4 regions of the Micromonospora sp. NPDC048835 genome follow, and region 2 is predicted to be linked to each of the others. Evidence: riboswitches for the same ligand, from Rfam matches in the RefSeq annotation. Region 2 holds a riboswitch; each other region holds the start of a gene.
The links. Region 2 has a riboswitch for cyclic di-AMP ahead of AB0C15_RS07615 (C39 family peptidase). Riboswitches for the same ligand answer to the same signal wherever they lie in the genome.
Positions count from the first base shown of each region.

Region 1: another riboswitch for cyclic di-AMP. It lies ahead of AB0C15_RS25495 (hypothetical protein); the one in region 2 lies ahead of AB0C15_RS07615 (C39 family peptidase).
Region 3: another riboswitch for cyclic di-AMP. It lies ahead of AB0C15_RS19400 (hypothetical protein); the one in region 2 lies ahead of AB0C15_RS07615 (C39 family peptidase).
Region 4: another riboswitch for cyclic di-AMP. It lies ahead of AB0C15_RS03540 (NlpC/P60 family protein); the one in region 2 lies ahead of AB0C15_RS07615 (C39 family peptidase).

Region 1 is NZ_JBEZGM010000025.1:64,006-67,675, reverse strand. It holds gene AB0C15_RS25500 (YibE/F family protein) at 1-1,265, shown strand, start outside; cyclic di-AMP (ydaO/yuaA leader) riboswitch at 1,432-1,562, shown strand; gene AB0C15_RS25495 (hypothetical protein) at 1,567-2,586, shown strand; gene AB0C15_RS25490 (carbonic anhydrase) at 2,644-3,381, opposite strand; gene AB0C15_RS25485 (MarR family winged helix-turn-helix transcriptional regulator) at 3,608-3,670, shown strand, end outside.
Region 2 is NZ_JBEZGM010000004.1:240,864-244,533, forward strand. It holds gene AB0C15_RS07610 (alpha/beta hydrolase) at 1-300, opposite strand, end outside; gene AB0C15_RS07615 (C39 family peptidase) at 424-1,272, opposite strand; cyclic di-AMP (ydaO/yuaA leader) riboswitch at 1,504-1,645, opposite strand; gene AB0C15_RS07620 (hypothetical protein) at 1,930-2,700, opposite strand; gene AB0C15_RS07625 (hypothetical protein) at 2,835-3,221, opposite strand; gene AB0C15_RS07630 (acyltransferase) at 3,351-3,670, opposite strand, start outside.
Region 3 is NZ_JBEZGM010000015.1:62,107-65,776, forward strand. It holds gene AB0C15_RS19395 (DUF2269 domain-containing protein) at 142-750, opposite strand; gene AB0C15_RS19400 (hypothetical protein) at 891-1,904, opposite strand; cyclic di-AMP (ydaO/yuaA leader) riboswitch at 1,961-2,092, opposite strand; gene AB0C15_RS19405 (cation diffusion facilitator family transporter) at 2,225-3,142, opposite strand; gene AB0C15_RS19410 (AAA family ATPase) at 3,249-3,670, opposite strand, start outside.
Region 4 is NZ_JBEZGM010000002.1:226,353-230,022, reverse strand. It holds gene AB0C15_RS03545 (peptidoglycan recognition family protein) at 1-1,847, opposite strand, end outside; cyclic di-AMP (ydaO/yuaA leader) riboswitch at 2,083-2,218, shown strand; gene AB0C15_RS03540 (NlpC/P60 family protein) at 2,232-3,272, shown strand; gene dcd (dCTP deaminase) at 3,332-3,670, opposite strand, start outside.

The DNA.
Region 1 (3,670 bases), on a different contig from region 2:
GTGAGTCACCGCGGAGCGGTGGTGACGCGGACGTGCCGCGCTACCCCGGCACGGTCACCCGGGTGGTGAGCGAGCCGTGCCCGCCGGCGCCGTCGGTGCCCGAGGGCACCCCGCGGGTCGGCGAGGGGCGGTGCGGCACGGTCGACGTCCGGGTGGACGACGGGCCGGCCGCCGGGCAACAGGTGCGGACGCCGGTGCCCGACGGGCCGGGAGCACCCCGGGTCGAGGTCGGCGACGAGGTCATCCTGGTCGAGCTGGCCGACCCGGTCGACCCCACCACGAGCAACTGGAACATCGCCGAGCACCAACGCGGTACCCCGATGGTGTGGCTGGCGGTGGTCTTCGCGGCCGCGATCGTCGCGTTCGGTCGGTGGCGAGGTCTCGCCGCGCTCGCCGGGCTGGCCGCCAGCTTCGCCATCCTGCTCACCTTCGTGCTGCCGGGCATCGGCGCCGGCAGATCACCACTGCTGGTGGCGGTGGTCGGCGCGGCCCTGATCATGTTCGTGGTGCTCTACCTGACGCACGGGGTCTCCGCACAGACGTCGGTCGCGGTGCTCGGCACGCTGGGCAGTCTGGTGCTGACCGGCGTCCTCGCCACCATCGCCACGGCCGCGACCCACCTCACCGGCTTCGGCAGCGAGGACGCCACCACCCTGTCGATGTTCCAGGGCGACGTGGACCTGCACGGTCTGCTGCTCGCCGGGATCATCATCGGGTCGCTCGGTGTGCTCGACGACGTGACGGTCACCCAGGCCGCCACCGTCACCGAGCTGGCGAACGCGAATCCCGGGCTGTCCCGACTGCAGCTCTACCGGGCGGCCACCCGGGTCGGTCGAGCCCACATCGCCTCCACCGTCAACACCATCGTGCTGGCGTACGCGGGCGCGTCGCTGCCCCTGCTGCTCCTGCTCACCGCCGACTCGCGGCCGATCGGGCAGATCCTCACCAGTGAGTTCCTGGCACAGGAGATCGTCCGCAGCGCGGTCGCCACCCTCGGTCTGATCGCCGCCGTGCCGCTGACCACCGGGCTGGCCGCAGTGGTGACCGCCGCCGGACGCGCCGACGCCACGCCGTCCACCGACGCCACGCCGTCCACCGACGCTGCCGCCTCGCGACCCCAGCGGGACCGCACCGAGGCACTTGCCGCACTCAGCTCACCGCGAACGGCCGGCTCCGAGGAGCCGGACCAACTGCGGACCGCACCCCCATCCCAGGCCACCGACAGGTGGCCGGAGTCGAACAGGAGCACGGATACGGCATGGTGACACTCCTCAGCGTGACCAGATCGGGCATCCACCCTGAGAACCGCGTCACTGGTCACTCAACGCTATGGCGAAATGACGCTTTTGGTCGGCATCCAGGCGTAGCTCACCCGGTCGACTCTCGGGTAACCTCGCTGCCGGTTACCGATGAAGGCGCGAAGCGGCGCCTGCGGTGCCACCGCCCAATCGCCAACCGGCGAGCCGGGGACCCAGGCACCTGGGGTGAATCCGCGCCAGCGGTAGGGGCCACTTCCGCCCCGAACCCGTCAGCTAACCCGGTCGGCGGTCGACGGAAGGGAACATTGTGACGGCACCCCTACGCCGCTGGATGACACCCGTGGTGGCCGTGATCGCCGCACTCACCGTGTTCGCCGGGCCGTTCCCGGCGCACGCCGCCCCGGCGAACCCCACGCCGTCCGGGCACGAGGAGGACAGCGAGCCCAAGCTGCTCAACGACGTCATCGAGCAGGCCAACCGCGACTACTCCGCCGCCAAGTCCAAGCTGGACAAGTCCAAGAAGCGGCAGGGTGAGTTGGCCGCCGAGGTCAACCGGGCCAGGGCCGACCTGGACGCGCTGGCCCCGCAGGTCGGGCAGATCGCCGCTCAGGCGTACCGGACCGGCCGGATCGGCGCGGTCGCGATGCTGCTGGAGAGCGAAGCGCCCGACTCGTTCGTCCGGCGCGCCGGGATGCTCGACGAGATGAACATGGTCAACGAGAAGAAGCTCTCCGAGGTCAACGAGGTGAAGGCCCGCGCCGAGCAGGCCAAGCTGGCCCTCGACACCGAGGTCCGCGAGCAGCAGAAGCAGACCGCCCTGATGGCGAAGCGAAAGAGCGAGGCCGACAAGGCGCTCGCCCTCGTCGGCGGGAAGGGCTTCACCGGCGGTCTGGTGGACGCCACCTCCAAGATCGCGAAGATCGGCCCGGGTCGCACCGCCGACGGCGACTGGAAGCCACAGTCGTGCAGCGAGAAGGACCCGACCACCTCCGGCTGCATCACGCCGCGCACGTTGCACGCGTACAAGGAGGTCAGGGCCGCCGGCTTCAAGCGGTTCGTCGGCTGCTACCGGCCCGGCGGGCCATGGGAGCACCCGAAGGGCCGCGCCTGCGACTGGTCGCTCCAGAAGAGCGGATTCTCCCCGTGGCACAACAACGACACCCGGACGTACGGCAACAACGTCGCCGCGTTCCTCATCCGTAACGCCGACCGGCTCGGCATCTACTACGTGATCTGGAACCGACAGATCTGGTTCCCGGCCACCGGTTGGAGTTCGTACAGCGGGCCGTCGAACCACACCGACCACGTACACATGTCGCTGCTCTGATCCGCACGAACCCCGTCCGAGGGCCGTTCCGCACGATGCGGAGCGGCCCTCGACGCGTCAGACGGCGGCAGCAGCGGCCGGGTCGGTCGACTCCGGCGATCCGCCCGGGGCGTCCACGCTCGCGAAGCCGGCCGGCACGGCGGCCACCGGTCGCACCGCTCCGGCGGCCAGCCGGTAGGACATTCCCACCACTGCGCACCGCCCTCGCGCCACCTGGTCGGCAAGCACCGGGGACTGCTCGATGAGCGTCTCGACGGTCTGTGCGATGTGGACGTCGACGATCCCGTCGATGTCGGTCACGCCCTGGGCCTCGGCCCGGCGCAGGCTGGGCAGCACGGCGTCGACCACCGCGCGCAGGTGGCCACTCGGTGCGGTACCGGTCGCCGCGGACTCCCGGGCGGCCTGCACCGCGCCGCACGAGTCGTGGCCCAGCACGACCACCAGCGGAGTGCCGAGCACGGTCACCGCGTACTCGACGCTGCCGAGCACCTCGGGGCCGGCGGTGTGCCCGGCGGTGCGCACCACGAACAGGTCGCCAAGCCCACGGTCAAAGATGATCTCGGCGGCCAACCGGGAGTCGGAGCAGCCGACGATCACCGCGAACGGGTGTTGCCCGTCGGCCACGGCTGCCCGGTGACCGGCATCCTGGTTGGGGTGGCGGGGGGCGCCGTCGACGAAGCGCCGGTTGCCGGCGACCAACTCGGCGTACGCCCGCGTCGGCTCGCCTGGCGCGGACTCCCGGTCGGTGGTCCGCTGCGAACCCGGCTGACCGCCGGAGCTTCCAGTTTGACTCATCCCGCACCTCGTCTCCACGCATTTGACCTGCTCAAACCGGCTTTCCGTCGGCCGGGCGGCGGGCGCTGGCTCGTGCTCCACCGTCACACGCACCGTAAGATGCGTCAAGGTATGCGTGATTTAGATTTCATACGTTGACTCCGGCCGCCCCCTGGCCGACCGTGCCGGGGCGGGGCGGACCACACTTCCGCGAGGGCAGGCGGACATCCGGAAGGCGGTCGACACGATGGCGAACACGGTGACGGGCGACACCAACGGGCGGAACTGGACGTTCCTCACCAACCACGGG
Region 2 (3,670 bases):
GACAGGCATCCCGGCGTCGCGGGCGGCGAGAGCCAGGCCGACCACCCCACCCAGCGAGTGCCCCAGCACGACGAACCGGTCGTCGGGGGCGAGGGCCTGCCCGATCCGCTCAGCGAGACCAGCGAAGGAGTACGAGGGCAGTGGCGGCGCCCAGCCGTGGCCGGCGAGGTCCGGTGCCAGCCACCGCCCGGGCCAGTGCTGCTCGAGGTACGGCGCCCAGGGCAACCACACGTCCCCGGTCGCCCCCATGCCGTGCAGCAGCAGCAGAACCGGCCTTCTACCACCCGATTTCTCCACCACGGCCGCAGTCTGCCACGGTTCACGGCCAGGTACGAGAGCCGCCGACGACGGACCGCGCAGACAGACGCCGCGGGCGCCGGCCCCTTGTGGGAGACGGCGCCCGCGGCGGTAAGGGTGCCCGGGTCAGGCGGAGTAGCCCCGGCTGGTGATCCAGTTGGCCAGGTCGATCGTGGTGATCCAGTACGACGGGTCGGTCGGGTTCGCCGAGTCGGCGATCCGCACGGTGCGGCCGTTGTCCTTGTAGCCGACGACGGCGATGTAGTGCCCGCCGCCGTAGGAGTGCCAGCCGCCGTCGGTGTCGGCGGCGTCTCCGACGACGTTCGCCACCACGCCACGGCCGTCGGTGATGGCCTTCACCACGTCTGCCTGGAGCCGGTCCATCTGCGCCGGGCTGGGCGCGCCGGGGAACATCCGGGTGCGGTACGGGGAGCCCTTCACCTCGGCGTTGAGCACGCGGGTGGTGTCCTCGGCCGAGTTGGTGCCCATCTCGGTGGTGCCCAGCTCGGCGCCGAGCTCCTCCTGGGTGCGGTCGATGCCGGCGGCGCTGAGCGCGTTCCGGGTGGCCGCCGGGCCGCAGTTGTAGTAGGTGTTCTGCGCCTCGTAGTCGTAGTCGAGCACCTTCGTCGCGGGGGGCTTCGGCGGCGTCGGCTTACGGGTGAGGTCCGGGTTGCTCTTGGCCTTGGCGGCCGGCGACGCGGCATCTGTGGTCGGGGCGGCCGTGGTCGGCGCGGCGCTAGCCGAGGGGGACGCGTCCCGAACCTCGCCGCTGGAGGCGGCGACGTCGCTGCGCATCTCGGCGACCGTGGTCGCGGTGCGCTGGCTGGCCGGGGCGTGGTCGGCGGTGGTGAGCAGGGCGCCGGTGGTGGTGGCGATCGCGAGGGCCGCGGCGGAGGCGGCAACGATCTGGTACGGGCGCTCGCTGGCGAGACGGCGGAGTTGACGCTGCAGGGTGTGCTTCACGGGGTCCTCCACGGATCAGGGGGAGAGCGGCGCACCGGGGCCGGACCGGTATCCGGGCAGGCGCCAGCACGCGGACCGTGGTCCGCGGATGGTGAACCGCTCAGGGGAACGCCCGGCGCGGCCGGGCGGGAAAGGCGATGACCCGGGGGTCAGCTCACCGTCACGTGACGAATGAGCGGGTGCACCGCCGCGCCGTGGAGGCGAGGGAACAACCGAGGGGTGGAAAGGTGCTGCACGAGGAGTGACTCCTTCCGACACCGCCTACCGGGTTAGCTGACGGATTCGGGCGGGAAGATCGCCCTACCGCGGGCCGTGGCTCGCGGATTCACCCCGGACTTACTGATGGGTCCCCGGTTCGTAGATCACGATTAAGCGGGTCGATGCGGCGTCGCTTCCTGCGATCGATTACCGCATCGGACGTGACGACACTACTGGCCGCTCCGCACCCTGCCAAGCCAGGTTCACCTGTGTAAACCCCAATTGGCGGAACAATTTCTGCGCGTATTGCCGATGACGTGACTCGATGGGACAACCGGTTACGGCGGCACCGATGGGCGACAACCGGACAGGGCGCAAACAACCGCACCGCATTCACCGGAACAATCCCACCAACCGCGCCGGACGTCCGATTCACCACACCCGTGACCGGCCTCACATCACGGATCGGGCTCAACCCACCCGGGCCGGCCGCCACCGTGCCACGAGGGCGGGACGCAACGCCCGGGCCACCGACCGCGGCGCGGGCGCCGGGGTCGGGTGCAGCCTGGCCTTCGCCGCGTACGCCTCCTCGGCGAGAACACGAGCGGACTCGGCGGCCAACTCCGCGTCCCGCCAGGCGGCCCGTTCCCGGCCGGCGGCAGCCTGGTAGTCGACCAGCCGCGCGTCCCGGACCACCCTGCTGATCAGCGCCTCCTGCTCGACCGGGTGTCGCCGGGAATCCCAGCCGTTCCGGTGGCCGAACACGTCGCCGAGCTGCGCCATGGTGAGGTCGCCCCGCCAGTAGGCAGCCATCGCCGCCCGGTGCAGATAGCGCTCCCGGGCGGCGTACTCGGCGGGGGTGTGCGGCGTCTGCGGGGTGGGCAGCATCGCGGCGCCGGCGAAGCGACGCGCGGCGGTGTCCGCCTCGTCGTACCCGGTCCAGGCCCGCTCCAACTCCTCCTGAGCGGTCAGCCAGGCGGCCCGTCGCCGCCTGGCGGTGGTGGCCGCGCCGGCCGCGGCAACGGCCACCTCCTCGGCGTAGCGGCGCCGGTCGACCGCCTCGGCGGCGGCCACCTCCCGCGCGGTGGGCGCGGCCGGGAGCGGATCGTCAGCGGGCCGGTCCCGTTCGGGGCGGGCGGCAAGCACGGTGAGCAGGCCCAGGGTCAGCAGGAACAGCGTCGACCAGATGGCGGCGGCCTGCGGCACCTCGGTCACGAACTGGTAGAAGACAGCGGTCTCCATGGTCGGCACCTCGGGGAGAGAGCAGTGCGATGGGGGCCCGCGCCGACCGGCGGGCCACGGCGGGGCCACGGGTCAGCGGGGTAGGAGGCTTGTGGGTCGACAGGGCGCGGCGACGGGACGGTCGTCCCGGTGGCTCAGCGCCCGGGCGGGGCTCGGGGAGCCCGACCGCTCGCCCGGTCGAGCAGGGGCAGCGGCTCGGACCCGGCCGCGCGCACCGGCAGCACCCCGGCCACCACGGTGCCCTCGTCGCCGGGGAGCGCCACCGGCGTGCCGACCGACCATGCCGGCACCGACTCCTCGGTGGCCTCCGGAGGTATCGCCGAGGCCGACCGCGCCACCCCCGGCGCCTCGGCGTGGCGGCAGGAGGCCTCCAGCGGCCCGGCAACGACGGCGGCCGGCACCGCGCCGAACGTCGACAGCGGGCTGGGCATCGACCCGGCGGCCGTGGCCGGGCCCGCGCCGAGCGCCAGGGCCGCGACGACGGCGAGGCTGGTCAGCACCCGCGTCGCCCAGCGCGCCACCCACCACAGCGGACAGGGTGAACGCAACCGGAAGCACGTACCCACGCTACCGTCGCACCGACCCGGGCGCACCGACCACGGGCGTGTCGGACGACGCCGCGCCGACCCCGCTGACCAGGGTGGACGCTGTCAGCGCCGGTCGACGTACGCTGATCGACCGACGGCCGGACCGGCCCCGTCGGCGGCCCCGCTCCGGGCTTCGCCCGCGGTGTCGTCGCCGGCTGCACGTTGCCGGGGCACGGGCGCCGGACGGGCCGCACGGCGCGGCGCCAGGCGACGCATCATCGGGGTCTCGACGAAGCGGTGCAGCAGGCCGGCGAGGACCAGGTTCGCCACCAGGAAACCGAGCACCACGGCCGGGCCACGCCAACCTCCGAAGCCGACCCCCCAGGTGCCGCTCCAGCGCAGCACGCTCGTCATCACCAGCACGTGCACCAGGTAGAAGGCGA
Region 3 (3,670 bases), on a different contig from region 2:
CGCTCGATCATTGATGTAGTGGCCCCGGACGGTCAGGAGGCCACTACATCATGGTTACAGCGCGATCATGGGCTGGTCCCCATCGGGCACGGTCGCGATCATGGTGTCGCGGTCACCGTCTGGGAGCGGGGGCGGGCGCGGTCACCGTCTGGGAGCGGGGGCGGGCGCGGTCACCGTCTGGGAGCCGGAGCCGGAGCCGGAGTCGGAGTCGGAGCCGGAGTCGGAACCGGAGTCGGAACCGGAACCGGAACCGGAGTCGGAACCGGAGCGGAAGCCGGAGCGGGGGCGTGCGGTGCGTCGGCCCCACGGTTTGTACGTGGACAGTACGGTCGCGATGATCATCAGGCTGGTCGACACGGCCGGTGCGATCACCAGGTCGACGCGGTCACGTGCGGGCAGGGCGGCGCCGACCGCTCCGGCGTGGCGCAGGTTCGGAGTGAGCAGGAACAGCACCAGTCCGACCATCACGGTGGTGAGCACGAGCTTGACCAGCACCCAGCGGTGGCGCAGCAGGCCCCACGGGGTGAGCAGCGAGCTGGCGACTCCGATCAGCCAGACCAGGACGCTCAGCGGCGCGAACAGCACCGTGCCGACCACTGCCGTGACCGGATAGACCACGGCCGGGTCGGCGCCCCGCTGCACGGCGATGCCGAGGGTGAGCAGCACCAGGTCGGCGCCCAGCCAGCCGAGCGAGGTGACGAGGTGCAGGGTGAGCAGCGCCTTGCGGGTGGCGGGTCGGATCCGAGGCATACCGCGATGCTGCCCGCCGACCCCAGCCGGGTCGTCCGACGAGAAACGACACCGGGGGTACGCCCGGCGACGTAGCCCGGGCCGAACACGGTGCTGCCTGTGCGTCACCACGACGACGCACAGGCAGCACCACGGGTGGCTCAGTAGACCGACAGGTGTACGTGGTTGGTGTGGTCGGTGGACGGGGTGCCGTGCGCCCCGCTGTACGACTTCCATCCGCTGCTGGGCAGCCAGATCTGCTTGTACCAGATCACGTAGAGCACGGCGAGCCGGTCCGCGTTGCGGATGAAGTACGCGGCCAGGTTGTTGCCGTACGTCTTGTCGCCGCCGGTGGCAACTCCACCGAAGCCGCTCTTCTGTGCCGCGAAGTCGCAGGCCCGGCCCTTCGGGTGTTCACCGGAGCCGCTGGGGCGGTGGCACGAGACGTACCGGGTGAAGTCTGCGGCCTTGGCCTGGTTGAGCGCGTGCAGGGTGCGCGGGGTGATGCAACCGCTGGCCGGCGTGGGGTCGTTGACACTGCACGACTCGGAGGGCCAGGAGCCGTCGGAGTTGCGGGGCGCGGGCTTCGCGTTCGCGGTGGAGGTGCCGCGGTTGGAGTCGCTGCCGGAGGCGGTCTGCGGCTTGGGTGTGGTGGCCACGGTCAGGGCCCGTTCGGCCTGGTCCTTGCGCTTGGCCATCACCGCGACCTGCTTGCGCTGTTCGTTGATCTCGCCGGTCAGCGCGACCCGGGTGCGGTTGCCCTTGTCCTTGCTGTCCAACAGGTCGCGCAGCACCCGGTCCTCGTTGGCGGCTACCGCGTCCAGTGCGGCCGCCCGGTCCATGAAGCCTTCCGGAGTGTTGCTGTTGAGCAGCGCCGACATCGCGCCGAGCCGGCCGGTGCGGTACGCCACCTCGGCGATCTCGCCGACCTTGCCGGTGCGCTGGTCGATCTCGACCTCGATGGTCTTCAACTGGGTGGCGAGTTGCTGCTGTCGTCGTACCGAGGTGTCCAGGGCGCGCTTGGCGTCCAGGTAGCCCTTGCTGGCCGCCTCCAGTTGGGCGCGCAACGCCGGGGTGCCGCCCTCCTCGTCGGAGTCGGGTGCGGCGGCCCGCAGGCCGGTCGGGGGAGCGGCCGAAGCGGTGCCGGCCGGGAGCGCGACGCCGAGGGCGAACATCGCGACAATCAGGGCCGCCAGTCGGGCGGCGGGTGGTCGTGCTGGTGCCACTGCGCATGTCCTTCCGTCAGCCGCCGACCGGGTTAGCTGACGGGTTCGGGACGGAAGATCCCTACCGCTGACGCGGATGCACCCCAGGAACATGGTTCCCCGGTTCGCCCAGGAGGGCGATTAGGCGGCGACCACCACCGGCGCCGGGAGGGCGCCGCCTGGTGGAGGCCGGGACCGAGCCTACCGGGGCGGATGGGGCCGCTGCAGCCGATGTGACGGACGGTGCGTGCGTCACGACGGAAAATCAGGGCACCGTCGTGAACGTCGCCTCACCATTCGATGGAGCCACACGCTCCGGACGCGGCGCCGGGCTCGATCTGCAACGTCGCGTGCTCGATGCGGAAGTCGTCGTGCAGGGCGGTACGCGCCGCGGTGAGCACCGCGCCGACCTCCGCGCCGGGCTCCATGGTCAGGTGTGCCGAGGCCACGTCCATCCCGGAGGTGAGCGTCCAGACGTGCAGGTCGTGCACCTCGACCACACCGGGGACGGCGGCCAGCCGGTCGTGCACGGCGGTCACCTGTAGGTGCTCCGGAGCGGCCTGCACCAGGATGCGGATGGCCGCTCGGGCCAGCCGCCAGGTGCGCGGCAGGATGAACACGCCGATGGCGACGGCGACCAGGGGGTCGGCCCACCACCAGTCGGTGGCGATGATGAGCAGTGCCGCGCCGATGACGCCGACCGAGCCGAGCAGGTCGCCGAGCACCTCCAGGTAGGCGCCCTGAAGGTTGATGCTCTCGCGTGCCCCGGCGCGCAGCAGGCCGAAGGCGGCGATGTTGGCGAGCAGTCCGAGCACGGCCACCACGAGCATCGGGCCGGTGATGATCTCGTGTGGGTCGCCGAAGCGGCGGATCGCCTCGATCACCACGTAGATGGCGACACCGGAGAGCAGGACGGCGTTTGCCAGCGCGGCGAGCACTTCGAGTCGGTAGAGCCCGAAGGTGCGCTGCGGGTCGCCGGTGGCCCGCCGGGTCGCCGTGATCGCGGCGAGGGCCATCCCGATGCCGAGCACGTCGGTGAACATGTGCCCGGCGTCGGAGAGCAGGGCGAGCGAGCCGGTGTGCAGGGCCACCACCGCCTCGACCACCATCAGGGTGGCGAGCAGACCGAACGCCGCCCAGAGTCGCCCCCGGTGCTGGTGTGCGGCATTGGCGACGGACCCGTGGTGGTGGTCATGACCTGCGCCCACGAGAATCACCTTCCGCCGCCGATCGGGACCCGGTCAAATATATGCTCACATCGCTATGTGTGCAAGTGTACGTGCCACGCCTCCCACCGACGGCAGTCCGCGCACGTCAGCCGGTCGGGTCGATGGTGGTGAGCCGCTGGGTCGCCCGGGAGAGCGCCACGTACAGGGTGCGTACCCCGGCACCCGGATCCGCCCGGATCTCGCTCGGGGCGACAAGCACGACCCCGTCGTACTCCATGCCCTTGGCCTCCAGGCTGGTCACCACCTGCAACCTCGACGCGCCGAGCGCGCCGAGCCAACCGGCGACCTCGTCGCGGCGGGGGACCGGCGTGATCACCCCGACCGTGCCCTCCACCTCGGCCAGCAGACCGGCGGCGGCCTCCACGGTCGCCTTCTCCACGCCCGTCGCGGGCACCACCAGCTCGACCGGAGCGACTCCGGTGGAGCGCACGGCGGTCGGCAGCGGCAGGTCGGGGTAGAGCCGACGGATCTCCGCCGCCGCCACCGCGAAGATCTCTGCCGAGTTGC
Region 4 (3,670 bases), on a different contig from region 2:
CCGTCGAACGTGCTGGCCCGGTAGTACTCGCCGGCCAGCACCGCGCCGACGGCGTACCGCTGCCCGGCGGCCAGGGTGTACTGCAGCGGCGAGATCGCCTGGTAGGGCACTCCGTCGGGGTACGCCGACTGCTCCGGGTACGCCCGTCCGTAGACCGGGATCGTGGTTCGGCCGGGCTTCGGCGTGGCCACCACGCCGACGGTCCAGCTTGCGGTCGGCGCGGACGTCGGGTTGTGGAACCAGGCCCGCTGCCCGAGGTACCAGATCGCCGTCCAGTCGCCCTGCCGCCCGGCCAGCGCGTAGGTCTGCCCGGCGGATGCCCGGGCCCCGTGGTCCGACACGACCATCGTGTTCGGGGTGCCGTCCGGACGCAGCGCGATGTCGTTGACGAGCGGCGCGTCCGCCGACGGTGCGCTGCGCAGGACCACCGCCGAGGAGCCGCGCGGCGTGCAGGGCACCCCCACGGTGACGCAGTCGGTGAGGGCCGGCCGGTTGGTGGCGTAGTCGGGATCGATCCGGACCATTCCGGTGGCCGGGGTGCCGGTGTCCAGCCGAGGGGCGTGCAGCAGGTCGAAGTAGTGCGTCCAGTCCCAGTACGGGCCCGGGTCCCAGTGCATTCCCCGCACTGTCGAGGGGATGGTGCCGGGCACGTTGTCGTGGCCGATGATGTGCTGACGGTCAAGTGGGATGCCCAGCCGCAGCGCCAGATGCCGGACCAGCTTCGCCGAGGTCCGGTACATCGCCTCGGTGTACCAGGTGCCCTGCGCCGCGAAGCCCTCGTGCTCCAACCCGATCGCCTTCGCGTTGACGTACCAGTTGCCGGCGTGCCAGCCGACGTCCTTCGTCTTGACGTGCTGGGCGATGTGCCCGTCGACCGAGCGCAGCGAGTAGTGCCAGCTCACGTAGGTGGGGTCCTGGACGAGTTGCAGGGTCGTCGCCCAACTCGCCTCGGTGTCGTGGATGACGATGTACTCGATCTTCTGCCGCGCGGGCCGGTCGGAGAGGTCGTGGTTGCCGTAGTCCTCGCCGAACGCCTCGTAGGGCGCCGGGATCCACTCACAGGAGATGGTGCGCGGGCACTCCACTCCGTCCGGGCGGGTGAGTCGGCGCAGGCCCAGGCGGTCCAACCAGGAACGCTCGGGCCGCACCGCGCGGGCCGCCAGGGTGATCCGCTGGCCGTCGTCGGTCACCCGGGACTCGCCCGCGCCGATGGTGGTGAACACCTCGTCGGCGAAGGCCGCCGCGGCGTCGGCGCTGTCCGCGCCGGAGTAGCGGGCCACCGCGCCGTACCAGGCCGCCGGGTCGGTGCCGGCACCGACCGGAGCGCCCAGATCCCTCTGGTACGCGCCGAGCAGCGCGGCCCCACCCCGGATGTTGAGGCCCGGGTCGGTGCGCAGTGCCTCGGGGGTGGCACCGGTGAGCGTGGCGGCGGCGTCCACGGTCTGCAACGCGGCGGCAGCCGGCGCGGAAGGCTCGACCGGCCGGGGGGCGGGCACCCGGGCGGCACGAGAGTCGTCGCCGCGGGGATCCTCGGCACCGGCGTCGTGGTGACCGCGCCCGGGTAGGGCGGCCACGTGCCGCGCATCGGTCAGGTGCATCGGGCCGTAGCCGCCGCTGGTGCTCGGTGTGCCGGCGTTGGTGTCCCAGCGCGACTCCAGGAAGGAGACGCCGAGCAGCACGACGGCGGGCACGCCGTACTCGGTCGCCGCGGCGGCGTACTGCTGCTGACGGGTGGTCGTGGGCGCGGCGGCGGCCGGGCCGACGGTGAGCGGAACCGTGGTCGCGGCGGCGACCACGGTGGCGGCGAGCAGCGCTCGCGCGCCGGTCGACAGGGTTGGATGGTGCATCGAACCCCCTAGATTCTCGCGGAGTGCGGTCAGGTCACCATCGCGCCGCCCGGGAGGTTGCGTCAATACCTTTCCATCTATCGAAGTATCTGGAAGAATTTTTTCACGTACCTTCAGTGACCTCCTCCAATCGGTACGGAGTGTCACGGCCGCGCGGGTTGCGGATCGGTAACAAGCGTCTCTACTCTGGTCATTCGTCGGCCCGACAGCAGCTCCGCTCAGCCCGGGCGGTAACGGACCGACACCGCCGAGTCGTTTCCGAGCGAACCGGGGACCCAGGTCCCTCGGGGTGAATCCGCAGCCACTGCGGTAGGGCGCCGACTTCCCGCCCGAACCCGTCAGCTAACCCGGTAGGCGGTCAGGAAGAAGGAGTACGGAACCCCGGTGGCACTCCATGCCCCGCGGCCGTCGTCCGAGCGGTCGGCAACAGCCGGCCCGGCGACGATCGTGCCGCGCCCACGCTGGTCCCGCTTCACCACCGCCCTCGCCGCGCTGGCCGGCGTCGCCGTCGTCCTGACCGGCAGCGCCACGGCAGCCCACGCCGACCCGTCGGTCGCCGAGATCGAGCGCCAGATCGACGCCGACTGGAACAAGCTCGAACCGATCATCGAACGGCACAACGCCACCCGCACCGACCTCGCCGCGAAACGCAAGCAGGCCGACGCGCTGGCCGCCCGGATCACCCCGCTGGAGCGTCAGGTCGACGCCGCGATGGACAAGGTCAGCGCCCTGGCCGTGCGCGCCTACAAGGGTGAGAACGTCTCGACCGTCAACGCGGTGCTGGGCAGCCGGTCGCCGAGCGAGGTGGTCGACCAGCTCGAAATGCTCGACCGCTTCGCGCACAACCAGCAGAAGGACGTACGCCAGGTGGCCGACCTGCGCGACAAGCTGGCCGCGCAGAAGGCCCCGCTGGACGAGATGGTGGCCCAACTGACCCGCACCGAAGCGCAGTTGGCGGCGAAGAAGAAGCAGATCAACGAAGAGATCGACCGCCTGCAGAAGCTGCGCCTCAAGGTGTACGGCAGCGGCGGCGGCGGTCCGCTGCGCCCGGCGCCCTGCCCGGGCAGCTACCCCGGCGGCGGCGCGGGCACCGCGGTCAAGTTCGCCTGCGCCCAGATCGGCAAGCCCTACGTCTGGGGTGCCGAGGGTCCGAACTCGTACGACTGCTCCGGGCTGATGCTCGCCGCCTGGGCCAAGGCCGGCGTGTCGCTGCCGCACAACGCCGCCGCGCAGAGCCGCGTCACGAAGAACGTCAGCAGGGGTGACCTGCGCCCCGGTGATCTGGTCTTCTACTACAGCGACATCCACCACGTCGGCATGTACGTCGGCGGCGGCTGGGTGGTGCACGCCTCGCAGGCAGGTCAACCGGTCAAGATGAAGAAGGTCGACGACGGCCCGATCCACAGCTACGGACGCCCCGGCTGACCCCGGGTGACCGAGGGCCCGCCGCGATCCGTCGCGGCGGGCCCTCGTCGTCCCTGGTTCTAGCGGGTCGGCCAGGTGCGCCAGTGTTGCCAGGCGCGGCTGGGCGTCGGCCCGCGCTGGCCCTGGTAGCGCGAGCCGTAGACCACCGAGCCGTACGGGTGCTCGGCCGGCGAGGAGAGCCGGAAGATGCAGAGCTGCCCGATCTTCATGCCCGGCCACAGGGTGATCGGCAGGTTGGCCACGTTCGAGAGTTCCAGCGTCACGTGACCGGAGAAGCCCGGGTCGATGAAACCGGCGGTGGAGTGCGTGAGCAGCCCGAGCCGGCCCAGGGAGCTCTTGCCCTCAAGTCGGCCGGCGAGCTGGTCACCGAGCGAGATGACCTCGAGCGTCGAGGCGAG